DNA from 3 places in the Bacillus sp. FG16 genome. Region 1 is predicted to be linked to each of the others. Evidence: riboswitches for the same ligand, from Rfam matches in the RefSeq annotation. Region 1 holds a riboswitch; each other region holds the start of a gene.
The links. A riboswitch is a leader RNA that binds a small molecule or an ion and turns the genes downstream of it on or off. The one in region 1 is predicted to bind S-adenosylmethionine.
Positions count from the first base shown of each region.

Region 2: it holds a riboswitch for S-adenosylmethionine, as region 1 does, so the genes downstream of both, ACODS7_RS21620 (MetQ/NlpA family ABC transporter substrate-binding protein) here and mmuP (S-methylmethionine permease) in region 1, are expected to answer to the same signal.
Region 3: it holds a riboswitch for S-adenosylmethionine, as region 1 does, so the genes downstream of both, ACODS7_RS16485 (methionine ABC transporter ATP-binding protein) here and mmuP (S-methylmethionine permease) in region 1, are expected to answer to the same signal.

Region 1 covers NZ_JBMDKC010000155.1:2,442-7,103, reverse strand. Annotated here, with positions in the region: gene ACODS7_RS29945 (VanZ family protein) at 1-202, shown strand, start outside; gene ACODS7_RS29940 (hypothetical protein) at 375-656, shown strand; gene mmuM (homocysteine S-methyltransferase) at 1,221-2,198, opposite strand; gene mmuP (S-methylmethionine permease) at 2,173-3,582, opposite strand; SAM riboswitch class I at 3,666-3,773, opposite strand; partial or broken gene ACODS7_RS29925 (IS4 family transposase) at 4,117-4,368, shown strand; partial or broken gene ACODS7_RS29920 (IS4 family transposase) at 4,344-4,592, opposite strand.
Region 2 covers NZ_JBMDKC010000067.1:12,207-16,868, forward strand. Annotated here, with positions in the region: gene ACODS7_RS21610 (DUF6612 family protein) at 1-541, opposite strand, end outside; gene ACODS7_RS21615 (NAD(P)-dependent alcohol dehydrogenase) at 699-1,607, shown strand; SAM riboswitch class I at 1,687-1,801, shown strand; gene ACODS7_RS21620 (MetQ/NlpA family ABC transporter substrate-binding protein) at 1,887-2,699, shown strand; gene ACODS7_RS21625 (methionine ABC transporter ATP-binding protein) at 2,712-3,752, shown strand; gene ACODS7_RS21630 (methionine ABC transporter permease) at 3,727-4,395, shown strand; gene ACODS7_RS21635 (SDR family oxidoreductase) at 4,580-4,662, opposite strand, start outside.
Region 3 covers NZ_JBMDKC010000042.1:10,876-15,537, reverse strand. Annotated here, with positions in the region: gene metQ (methionine ABC transporter substrate-binding lipoprotein MetQ) at 1-632, opposite strand, end outside; gene metQ (methionine ABC transporter substrate-binding lipoprotein MetQ) at 706-1,518, opposite strand; gene ACODS7_RS16490 (methionine ABC transporter permease) at 1,542-2,207, opposite strand; gene ACODS7_RS16485 (methionine ABC transporter ATP-binding protein) at 2,200-3,225, opposite strand; SAM riboswitch class I at 3,403-3,510, opposite strand; gene ACODS7_RS16480 (hypothetical protein) at 3,636-3,980, opposite strand; gene ACODS7_RS16475 (thioredoxin family protein) at 4,133-4,441, opposite strand; gene ACODS7_RS16470 (toprim domain-containing protein) at 4,445-4,662, opposite strand, start outside.

The DNA.
Region 1 (4,662 bases):
TCCAAAGGAGGCATTTCAAAAACTGAAACAAGGAGAGTTTGATCCTATAGGATCCTTCAAAGCAGGTGATACATTATTTATTACAAAATATAATATAGATTACTATACTGATACAAAAGGTTTCTCACAGCCTATATATGTTTTTGAAGTTCACTTAAATGATAGGGATAGTTGGTTTCAACCTATTTCCGCAAAGAAATAACGTAAATTGGGTTTTGTTGCAAAGCTTTTTAAGAAATAAACAGAGACCTGAATGTATGAAGGAATATTATGAAGGGCATGAGGATTGGTATGAAAATGAGACGGAAGCAGTTAAGCAACGATATGAGTGGTTAGAAGAAACTTGCCGACTTGAAATGAAATCGTTTGAATAATTGCAATATAAACGAATTACTGGAACGGATGGAGAAAAAAGATTCATTAATGACATTGATGATTATTTTAAACATTATGGTATAGAAACTTATGATATGGATTGGGTAGAAAAAGAATGTGTAAACGTGACGTTCTTCTTCATTTTAGATGAAGCTAAACAGTATCAAAAATATTACCCTCATAATCTTGGAAAATCAAGAGTATCTTGTACAGCTCTCCTTATACCTAATTATAAATGTTTATGTTCAATCTTAGATTTCCTGCTTGGAGGAATAAAATGATCTTGAACAAAGTTTATATAAATAATCTCACAAACCATTGCAATATAAAATACTGCACAAAAGAAAATTAAAATGTATTTAAATGTCTTGTTCATATTGGTACCTTCCTAAAAGGAACTAATTTGGATTTTCATATTGTATGTAAAAAAGGATAGATGAACAGGAGAGTATACCTGTTTACATCTATCCTTTTTTACAACAATATGACCACATTTACTACTACAACAAATTTTCATATAGTTATTGAACTATTTTTTGAATAACTAAATTAACCTCTTCGTTAACTTTAATTACGAATAAATGGTCCCCTTCACCTTCAATTGGATCAACTACATCTTGATTAAAAGATTCAGCATGTTGTCTACCATATCTATTAAACTAGCGGTTTTGATTTTCCCTGATTCCTTTCCATACCTAAGGTACCCAAAAGTCCACTGGATTCCTGAGGCAACTATCCACATTTGTGTCTCTGAAAAGACTTTTTGTACCACTAGACGTAACTGTAGATTCCTGAACAAGCAAAATCATGAAAATACAGACAAAGTTAGATTATCATCCATTACATTATTGTTTTACTTTGTTCGAATAGAAAAACTCGGAAGAACGCCACTTGTTCGATATCTCCTCAATGTGATAAGGTGTCGTTCTGCAGCATCCACCTATTAAACGTGCACCTGCTTGGTACCATTCTTCAGATTGAATATCCAACGCGTTACATTGTTCATGACCATGCCATGTTTTTGTTTCTGGATTATAAATTTCACCAGAGTTTGGATAAACAATAATCGGTTTTTTGGTGTTTGCCCTCAACTCTTGGATTGCGCCAGTCACAACGGTTACTGGCGCACAATTGATGCCTATCGCTACAATTTGTTCACTTTTCTCAAAAACTCGTGCACACTCCACGAGTTTCATACCTTCACTAATCTCTTTCTCATTTTTTAGCGAAAAGGAAAGCCACGCATATGTTTCTGGAAACTCACGCAATAATGTATCTAATACTCTTGCTTCTTGCAGGCAGGGGATCGTTTCAAATGCCAATAGATCTGCACCTGCTTCGATTAACGCAGACATTCTCGAACGGTGAAAGTCTGCTAATGTTTTATCTGTCACACCATAGTTACCTACATACTCTGAACCATTTGCAAGGTAAGCCCCGTACGGCCCAACTGATGCAACAACCAATGGTTTAGGCCTATTCGTTTGAATATTTTCCTTCCAAAAATCATCTCTTGCCCTTCTTGCAAGTAACACCGTTTTCTTAATTAATTCCAAGGCTTCCTGTTCTTGTATTCCACGTGCGGAAAAACCACTAATAGTAGCTTGATAGCTTGCTGTTATGGCACAGTCCGCTCCAGCACGAAAATAGTCCGAATGAACCTGATAAATTAGTTCCGGATTTTCTAATAACACACGTGCCGACCAAAGGGGATCGTCCAAATTACATCCATGCTCCTCCAATTCAGTAGCTAATGCTCCATCAAGAAGCATAATGGAATGTTGGGATAAAATAGCATCAATTGGGTTGATTTTGTTCGACATAATCTACACTCCTCTTTTTTAGATTTTTTGTGAGATAATAACTTCCATAGCAAAACAAAATAAACGGTATGCCGCAATATAAGGCAATTCTCTGTGTTGGATCGAATGCAATTCCAATACACGATGCCAGACAAAGGCTAAAAGAAGCAATTGGTACTAATGGATATAGTGGTGTGCGATAAATCAAGTCCTTTTCAGAATTTCCTTCTTTCAAAAATTGTCTGCGAAATAGGAACTGGGAAGCACTAATACTCATCCAAACTATAACTACTGCTAGACCGGAAATGGAAACAAGTACGATATAGACAGTATCTGGTGCCACGATACTTGAGAGCAAAGCCAAAGCTCCACCCACCATGCTGAAAATGACGGCGTTGATTGGAACACCTTGCTTCGTCATTTTCCCAAAAATCGGGGATATCGTATTCTTATTAGCAAGCGACCAAAGCATTCTAGAAGAGGCATAAAGGCCTGAGTTTGCCGCAGATAAAATGGCTGTTAAGATAACGAAATTCATTATGTCAGCTGAATATGGCACCCCAATTCGTTCTAGAACTGCAACAAAAGGGCTCTCTAATACCCCTGCATCGGAAATAGGCAATAACGCAGATAAAACAACAATCGTTCCTACAAAAAAGATGATCAATCTCCACAGAGTAGTTCGAATGGCCTTCGGTATCATTTTTTCCGGGTTCGCTGTTTCCCCAGCTGCAATGCCTATTAATTCTGTTCCCGAAAAAGCAAAATTAACCGCAAGCATGGTCATCATAATGGCCGTAGCACCATGAGGAAATAAACCTCCACTTGTAAAATTAGAAAAGAATGGTGCTGCTTTTGAATGAGTCATTGGAAGAAACCCTAGCATTGCCGCTACTCCTAAAACAATAAAAATCAAAATAGCTATAACCTTTATCGATGAAAACCAAAATTCGGATTCGGCGAAAAATTTAACAGTCAGGACATTTAATACAAAGATCAAAATGGCAAAAAGAGCACTCCATACCCAAATATTAACCGATGGAAACCATCGTTTCATAAGTAATCCTGCGGCTGTAAATTCAGAACCTAAAGCAACAGTCCAAGTTAACCAATACAACCAGGCTACTGTATACCCTGTACCAGGTCCAATGTATTTAACTGCATAACTATGAAATGCGCCCGTTTCAGGCATATGTACGGAAAGCTCGCCTAAACATAGCATAACTAGATAAACCACTAGCGCACCAATCAGATAGGATAGAATTGTTCCAAACGGGCCAGCTTGTTGAATAGTGTAACCCGAGCTTAAGAATAAGCCAGTTCCAATCACCCCACCAAGTGAAAGCATGACTAAATGACGTGCTTGCATTTTCCTTTGAAATTCTCTCCCATTTTTGTTCTCCATTTCTACGCTCCTTTAGTTACTATCCAGAAAAAACAAAAACGCACTCTAAAAAAGAGGGCGTTACTGACAAATAAAAACGGAAGCTCTCATCTATCAGGATTATCACCCGCTGGAATTAGCACAGTGTCTACTTAAGCAGACCTGTTGCTGAGGTTTCATAAGGCCAGTCCCTCCACCTCTCTGGATAAGAAATATTTTTTTATAACCTTATCAATCCATTTAATAACTGTCAAGATAATTCTGTTTTTTAAAAAAATATCTATTATAGAAATACAAAAAATAGAGTATTACTATAACTGCAACCCACTCCTTCTCGGGTATTATTTAAAAATCGAACATACAAAACCTGATTTATTTATGATACGGTTCACAAGCACTTCCTCAAAATTTAATGCACTTCTAAATATCTTCTTACTTCTTTGGCTATGGGGTCACCATACATAACCATCAACTCAGGAGATTTTAATACCCTCAAATATCAAAAAAACGTTATCCTTTCTAAACAAGCTAAATTAGAAAGGATGATGTTTTCTTATGAATCTCTCGATTCAAGATGAATTATTACCATTTGCAGAATAATTACAACGATATGTTACACCTGTATTCTTAGAAGAACTTGCAAGAGAAATAGGATTTATAAGGCGAAGACTTAAGTTTTCTGGATCAGAATTAGCTGCTATTTGCATTTGGATTAGTCAACGGGTGGCAAGTGATTCCTTGGTTCGATTATGTAGTAGGCTTCATGCAGCGACAGGCACATTACTTAGCCCTGAGGAACTTAATAAAACTCCTGTTGAAGTTTCTAATTGACTACAAAGTTGAGTAAGAGAGGTAGTAGCGATTTGTTGATTTAACCATACACACAAATATAAAAAATGGTGCCTATGGCACTTGCGTTTTCGTTCCATTCCGCCTGCTTCTATAGCTAATTGATTAAGTGTAGTGGGAGACATATATCGATATAACTCTTCAGCAAATAAATAAAACTCTTGTTTTTGATGAATATTTATAAAAAGCACGTCACCCTTACTCATTAACATAAGAGAATAGTAACGTGCTTTTAACTTCAAGAATAGTCTA
Region 2 (4,662 bases), on a different contig from region 1:
GCATACTCTCTGTCTCTTGCCCTTTTAATGCAAACTTCAGCTTATAATTATCTCCACTTTTCTCCATCTTCACTTTATTTAAAATTTCCGATGGAATCTCTAAATTATCTACCATTCCTTGAGTCGCGTTCATTCCGTTAGCATTTAATTGTTCCTCTGGTACAGACATCACTTCACCCGTATTAGGATTTTTCACCTGACCAGCAATTTTGCCACCTACATCATAAACAATAACCTCTGTACCAGAAACATTCATTTCAGAACGAGAGTTTTTTTTCTTCGGCTCTAGTTGCATTTTGGCCTTCATTACATTCATCTCTGTTCCTTCAGCCTTTATTCCCACATCATATGTCATCGTTACATTTTCTTCGTTTTTAAAAGCTTCATTCGCTTTATTGAAAACATCCTTCGCTGTTAATTCCTTTTCTTTCTGCACAGCTTCTTTTTTCGGTTCATCAGTCTTTTTTGTTTCCTCATTACTACACCCTACTCCTAGACCGACTGCAAGTACTAGACTTGAAATTAAAATAAGTTTTTTCATAACGTCCCCTCCTTCCCAAAAATAATATCATCTCTATTCCTATGAAATCTATATAATTCGTAATATTTATCTTTAAATTTATTTCCTATATAACAACATGTTTGAGAAAAAGTTTAAATATGATGTAAATAATAACAACTCATTTCAGGAGGTCATTATGAAAGCGATTATTTGCACAAAGTATGGACCACCTAATGTTCTCCAGCTTCAAAATGTAGAAAAGCCTAAACCTAAAAAAAATGAAGTATTAGTTAAAATTCACGCAACAAGTGTATCGACTGGAGATTGTAGAATACGTGGCTTTAATAGCCCCCTCTTATTTTGGATTCCTATGCGGATCATATTAGGTTTCAGAAAACCGAGAAAACCTATACTTGGCGTAGAGTTATCCGGTGAAATCGAAGACATTGGAACAGATGTAACACAATTTAAAAAAGGGGATCCAGTTTTTGCATTAACAGAACTCAACCTTGGTGGTTATGCCGAATACACATGCGTGCATGAAAGTGGATTAATAGCATTAAAACCTACCAATGTGACCTATGAAGAAGCTGCTGTTATTCCTTTTGGCGGAACTTCAGCATTGCACTTCCTTAGAAAAGGACAGATAAAAAAAGGGCAACAAGTACTTATATACGGCGCCTCTGGGTCAGTAGGGACGGCAGCCGTACAACTTGCTAAATACTTCGGGGCGACTGTCACAGCCATTTGTAGTAGTTCGAATTTCGATTTAGTAACAGCTTTAGGGGCAGACAACGTAATTGATTATATGAAAGAAGATTTTACTAAGCGGGGCGATCACTACGATATTATATTTGACGCAGTTGGAAAATATCAAAAGTCTCTTTGTACAGATGCATTAATGCCTAATGGAAAATATGTATCTGTGAACGGAATGATGGCAAAGGTCAGTAAAGAAGATATGAACCTACTAAAACAACTAGCTGAAACAGAAAAGCTAAAACCTGTTATTGATAGAATTTACCGATTAGAAGAAGTTGTAGAAGCCCATACGTATGTAGAAATGGGCCATAAGAAAGGAAATGTTCCGATTACCTTAAAATAAAATATATTCTGAAAATATTATTGACAATTCTTTTTGTACGATTTACTATTAGTACCATATTTAAAACTACATACACATACTCTTATCAAGAGTGGCGGAGGGACTGGCCCGATGATGCCCGGCAACCGAGCTTATGACGTATAAGCTAAGGTGCTAATTCCTGCAAAACGAGTTTTCGTTTTGGAAGATAAGGGAGGAATCTATTTCGTCTATTCGGCACCTCTCTTATTTTTGGGAGGTGCTTTTTATTTTGGAACGTATATGAAGGGGGATTTATAGATGAAAAAGGTATTATTAAGCATTGTAAGCGGAGCAGTATTATTATTAGGCGCATGTAGCGCGAGTTCAGATAAAGAGGTAAAAGCATTAGACGAGAAAAAGATTACTGTCGGTGTAACAGGTGGACCACATGAACAAATTTTTGAAAAGGTAAAAGAAGTTGCAGCAAAAGATGGTCTGGAAATTGATATAAAAGTATTTAATGATTATGTAGCGCCAAACGTATCTTTAGATGAAAAAAGCCTTGATGTAAATAGCTACCAAACGAAATCGTATTTAGATGTATTTAAAGCTGAACGCAATATGAAATTAGCTGAAGTATTTTCAACAGTAACATTCCCTATGGGCGTATATTCTAAAGATATAAAAGATGTAAAAGACTTAAAAGACGGCGATGCGATTGCTGTACCAAATGACCCAACGAATGAACTGCGAGCTTTAAAATTATTTGAAAAAGCAGGGGTTTTAAAAGTTGATCCAAAGGCTACAGAAAAAGCGACTGCAAAAGATGTAATTGAAAATCCAAAAAAATTAAAGATTGTCGAATTAGAGGCATCTCAATTACCAACGCAACTAAGTGAAGTAAAAGCAGCTGCAATTAACACAAACTTTGCATTAGGTGCAAAATTAAGTCCAGCGAAAGATTCTATTTTCCGCGAAGGAAAAGATTCACCATATGTGAACTGGGTTGTTGTTCGTACTGAAAATAAAGATGATGCCGTTGTAAATAAATTAAAGAAAGCTTATCAATCTAAAGAAGTAAAAGAGTTTATCGAGAAAACATTTGATGGTTCAGTTTTACCATCTTGGTAGGAGCTGACGATAATGATTGAATTAAAAAACATATCCAAAGTATTTTCAACAAAAAAAGGGACTGTTGAGGCTCTTAAGTCTACTTCCCTTAAAGTAGAAAAAGGCGAGGTATTTGGAATCATTGGGTATAGCGGCGCTGGTAAAAGCACATTGATTCGATGTGTAAATTTATTAGAAAAACCAACGACAGGAAATATCATTGTAAACGAACAAGACTTAACAACGTTATCGACAAAAGAACTAGCAAAAGCGAGACAAAAAATCGGAATGATCTTTCAAGGATTCAATTTACTTAAAACTGTTACCATCTATGAAAACATTGCATTACCTTTACGCCTTGCTGGCATTCCAAAAGCGGAAATTAAAAAAAGGGTAGAAAAATATTTACGCATTGTCGATCTTTTCAATCGAAAAGATGCTTATCCAAGTGAACTTTCTGGCGGTCAAAAACAGCGCGTTGCAATTGCACGTGCACTATCACATGAGCCTGAAGTGTTATTAAGTGACGAAGCAACGAGCGCTTTAGATCCAGAAACAACTGATTCTATTCTTGATTTGTTATTAAAGATTAACGAAGAAATTGGAATTACGATTTTACTCATTACACACGAAATGAACGTTATCCAACGTATATGCGACCGCGTTGCCGTTATGGAACATGGATCTGTAGTCGAAAGTGGGACTGTGAAAGATATTTTCACAAACCCACAACATGTAACAACGAAGAAATTTGTAAATAGCGCCTTTGCAGCTAAAATTCCAGAAGAGGTACAGAAAGAACTACAGAATACTGGAGAAATTGTAACACTTTCATTTATTGGCACTACTTCAGGTGAACCTGCCTTAGCTGTTGCCACAAAACGTTTCCAAGTGTATCCGAATATTTTATCCGGTAATATTACGCAGTTAAAACATGAAGCATATGGGAAACTAGTCGTTCATATGCAAGGAGAACAAAATGAAATCCACCGTGCTTTATCATTTTTACAAGAGCAAGGAATCATTGTAGAAGGAGGTAGAACAGATTATGGGAAACAAGTCCTTTTTGGATGAATGGGGTAAAGTCATATGGGAAGCCACAATTCAAACCTTTCAAATGACATCTATTTCATTACTCATCTCTATCCTTATTGCATTACCACTTGGCGTCACACTTGTTTTAACGAGACCTGGTGGGCAGCGTGAAAATAAAATCATCTATCCTATTCTTAATACGGTTATTAATACCATTCGCTCTCTTCCATTTATCATTCTATTATTCTTCATCTTACCTTTTACAAAGTTTCTAATGGGAACATCCATTGGCGTGCAAGGTGTGATCGTACCACTTGTCGTCTTCACAGCTCCCTATATCGCACGTTTAATGGAGACGGCTTTACTAGAAGTAGATCGCGGTGTCATTGAAGCCTACCAAGCGATGGGCGTTTCTACTATAAAAATCATTTGGCACGTTATGGTGAAAGAAGCTCGTCCCTCCCTTGTACTTGGATTAACAATTGCAACGATTGGCTTAATCGGCGCAACAGCAATGGCTGGTCTTGTAGGTGCTGGCGGGCTAGGAGACTTAGCATATCGATTCGGACATTTACGCTACGAACCAGAAGTAATGTATGCAACCGTCTTTATTCTGATTATCCTCGTTCAAGGATTACAGTCTTTAGGTAATGGTGTTGCACGAAGACTGAAAAAAGATTAAAAAAGAAGGTATCTCACTAGGGTGAGATACCTTCTTTTTATCCCGCATTAACGGGCAGTAAGATCCCGCCTCAAAATTCAGCGGAAGCAAAAAAGTTAGGCGGGGGATTCACTGCCCGTAAAAGCCCGATTGGTTCAACTAATAATCAGTGGGGGATGAACCCCCCACTGATTAAAGTTTCACTTTACCTTTTAAATCCACCTTCTGAATGAATAACTTGCCCAGTAATCCACTCAGCTTCTTCACTTACTAAAAATTTAATGAGTC
Region 3 (4,662 bases), on a different contig from region 1:
TTTGTTGGATTTAACTTCGCATCAATTGCATAGTTCGAATTAACGAATAAAGCATCTCCCTCATTATTTTCATACAACTTCGGTGAAAGTCCAGGTTCAACATCTGTTTTAAATTTTAAGTTTTTCGGATTTTCGACTACATCTTTTACTGTCGCCTTAACCACATCTACACCATCTTTAAGCTTAATCACGCCGCCTTTTTGTAACAATGCTAACATACGGCCACGCTCCGCTACGTTATTACTCATAATCACTGTCCCGCCATCTGGTAAGTCTTTTAAGCTTTTATATTTCTTAGAATAAATGCCCATTGGCTCTAAATGGATTTTTCCTGCGTTTACAATTTTATATCCTTTTTCTTGGATTTCTTTATCTAAGTAAGGAATGTGTTGGAAGTAGTTCGCATCAATTTCCTTATCCGCTAACGCTTTATTCGGCAACACATAATCTTGGAATTTTTTAATTTCTAATTTAATACCCTTTTTCTCTAATATCGGCTGTGCCTTTTCTAAAATAACAGCGTGCGGCACGTTAGAAGCTCCAACAACAAGCTTATTCTCCTCTTTCCCTCCGCAAGCAGCTAATGTAAATACAGACAGCGCTGTAACAACTGACAATAGAATCTTTTTCATATGATGTCCCCTTCTCCCCAATAGTTATGTAGTTATGAAAAAGAGCTGGCATCAGACCAGCCCTTTTCAGCAATTATTCTTTTACAGGAACAACTGCCCCTTTATATTCTTTATTAATGAAGTCTTCAATCTCTTTAGAATGTAATACTTCCACAAGAGCTTTAATCTCTTTCTTATCTTTATCGCCTTTACGAACAGCTACTATGTTTGCGTACGGTGAATCATTTCCTTCAATTGCAATTGCATCTTTTTCCGGATTTAACTTTGCATCAATTGCATAGTTAGAGTTAATTAAAACAGCATCGCCTTCTTTATTGTTATACACTTGTGGCAATAAACCAGGCTCGATATCCGTTTTGAATTTTAGATTTTTCGGATTATCTGCAATATCTTTTGGAGTTGCTTTAACTGGATCTACTCCGTCTTTAATTTTTAAAATGCCTTCTTTTTGTAAAATCGCTAAACCACGTCCATGGTCAGCAACTGAATTACTCATAATAATTGTTGCACCGTCTGGAAGCTCTTTTAAGCTCTTATATTTTTGAGAATATACACCAATCGGTTCTAAATGAATTTTTCCTGCTATTTCAAAATCATATTTTTTATCTTTAATTTCTTTTTCTAAATACGGAATGTGCTGGAAGTAGTTTGCATCTAAATCTTTATCCGCTAACGATTTATTTGGTAATACGTAGTCTTGGAATTTTTTAATTTCTAACTCGATTCCTTTTTTCTCAAGTAACGGTTTTGCCTTTTCTAAAATAACAGCGTGAGGTACGTTAGAAGCACCAACAACAAGTTTCTTTTCATCTTTATCTTTCCCGCCACAAGCAGCTAAACCAAAAATTGAAGTTGAAATAAGTGCCGTAAGTAATAATTTTTTCATTTGAAACATCCTCCCGTTTTTTATTATCGTTTATCTATTCGAGTCGTTAAACTATCACCAATCCACTGAATTAAAAATACAACTAGTAATACACAAATTGTCGCAACAATTGTTACATCGTTATTCCCTCTCTGGAATCCTTCTAAGTAAGCAAGTGTCCCAAGGCCACCAGCACCAACAACTCCCGCCATTGCTGTATAGCCTACTAAAGCAATTGTCGTAACCGTAATACCAGATACTAATGCTGGTAACGATTCTGGAATCAATACTTTTAAAATAATTGTGCTTGTTTTTGCTCCCATTGCTTTTGAAGCTTCAATTACACCTTTATCAATTTCGCGAAGTGCGATTTCAACCATTCTCGCGTAGAATGGTGCCGCTCCAATAATTAAAGCCGGCAGCGCTGCACTTGCTCCAAGAATTGTTCCAAGAAGAATCTTTGTGAATGGGATTAATAAAATAATTAAAATGATGAACGGTATAGAACGGAATATATTTACGAATGCTCCAATCACCGTATTAATTGATTTGTTTTCCCATAAATTATCTTTTGCTGTCATGAAAAGTAACAATCCTAAAATTAGTCCTAAAACAAATGTCGCAAGAGCTGCGATTGCCGTCATATATAACGTTTCACCAGTTGCTTCTAACATTTGATTCCAATCAACATTTGCGAGTAACTTATCCATGTGCAATCACCTCCAGCTCTACTTGATCTTGATGAATTCCTTCTATTGCTTGCTGGATCGCTGTTTCCTCACCATTTAAATGAACAACTAAACTACCGTAAGAACCGTTATTCGTTTGTGCGATATTTCCTTGCAAAATGCTAACTTCTATATCACTACGTTGCATTAATCGTTGAAGCACCGGTCTTTCTACAGCCTCACCGATAAACTGCAAACGAATCACTTTTCCATCTGGATATTTTTCAATTAAACTTTCAATCGTTTCATTTGTATCTTCAGAATCTGTTAACTGCTGTACAAATCGTTTCGTAATATCTTGCTTCGGATTACGGAATACATCAAGTACTGGACCCGTTTCTACAATCTTTCCTCTCTCCATTACCGCCACTCGATTACAAATCTTTCGAATTACGTGCATCTCATGTGTAATGAGTACAATTGTTAAACCAAGGCGCTTATTAATGTCTAATAGTAAATCCAAAATTTGATCTGTCGTTTCTGGATCAAGAGCCGACGTTGCTTCATCACATAAAAGTACTTGTGGGTTGTTAGCTAATGCTCTTGCAATCCCAACGCGTTGTTTTTGTCCCCCGCTCAGCTGAGATGGGTACGCGTCTCCTCTTCCTTCTAATCCAACAAGATGAATTAATTCATTAACACGTTTTCTTCTCTTCGTTTTATCAACACCTGCAATTTCAAGTGGAAACTCTATATTTTCACGTACAGTTCGTGACCAAAGTAAGTTAAAGTGCTGAAAAATCATTCCGATTTCTTGCCTTGCCTTACGAAGTTCACTTCCTGTAATTGCTGATATAACACGATTCGCAATTGTAATTTGGCCAGAAGTCGGTTTCTCTAACTGATTAAACAATCTGATTAAAGAACTTTTCCCAGCGCCGCTATATCCGATAACACCAAATATTTCGCCTTTTTCTATTTTTAAATTGGCGTTATCTACAGCAGTGACATCACCGCTTTTCGCCTTATATATTTTCCTTACATTCTCTAATAGAATCATGATGTTCACCCCTTTTTTGTTTAGATAGACTCCGCATTTTTTTATTTTTGATGCGTGTAGTCCACCGCTATCACTACTTTTATTATTTGAATGTCCTCCACATTCAAACAACAAAAAACCTTTCCGCTTTAGAGAAGCAGAAAGGTTTATATGCGTATATAACAACATTATCCCTCTCTCTCATCTCTCAAAGCATTCGCTTTGCAGGAATTGGCACCATTTCAACATAAGTTGACGGTTGCCGGGCTTCACAGGGCACAGTCCCTCCACCTCTCTTGATAAGAGAAATCAGATTCAATTTTCGTCTGATTTGAAATTTATGAAATTGTCTATATTTTATGACTTGAATTGTATCAATATACACTTACCATGTCAACAGAAATTTTCGTAAAAAATGAAACTTCAGAATTTTAAGCACCTACTGACATCGGTTTACATATATGAAACATTGATTCAACTAATAACATCGTTCGGTACGTTCCCGAATATTGTACACGCCCATCGTTCATTAACATTTGCAATCGTACATTTCCATTCACCAATTGCTCTATATCTTTTTCATCTAAGCAAATGATTTGTTCCGTTCCTCTTTCCTCATGTAGCAGCTCTATATAATCTCTTGAAATTTGTAACGAACAACTTTCATCTCTAAAACGGAAATTAACAGTTTTTTCCTCTCGTCTTAAAAGCGGTTCTAAATGATATTGACCATTAGCGTAATTTACAAATGATTGAAGCAAAGAATATAATCTCACCCTAAATCACATCCTTCATATCACTTTCTATTACATACCATTCCCTCTCACTAAAGAGCAATCCTGTTATTTTCGCTCGACAAATACTGTATCCATCCTGCATCTCGACATATTTCCCAAGAAATATGTCGAGGCGGCAAAAATTTTGCCGCCTACTTTAATTCCGTATATAAATATTCAACCGAATGAAATGCATATATCTTCTTCATCAGTGTCCCATTTTCAAAAACAAGTAAACAAGGTACACTTTCAATCCCATACTCTTTCGCTAAATGCGGAGCATAATTTAAATCTAACATCCCAATTTTGAGGCCTTCAATTGTCATCTCAACGACTGTTAACATCTTTTTTGCTAATTGGCATGTTCCACACATTGGAGTATATACATATAACACTGTTTTTTCTTCGTTCTCTATTAGGGCTGTAGCTTCGGCTCCTGTCCAATCAATCACTTCTATCATTCCTTACCGTAAATATTCTGTATAAACGTCAATGTCGGCTCCCCATAATACATTTGCTAAGTGTGTAGATGGCGCAGTTGCCACTTCTCGGTACGAGCGATCAATATAGATATGCTCGGCTTGCGGAAATTCTTTTCGAAATTGTTTCCTTAACTTTTCTCCAGCATCATCAGCATCCACTAGCACATACACTTCCTTATCAAAAAACTGATCAACGAGCT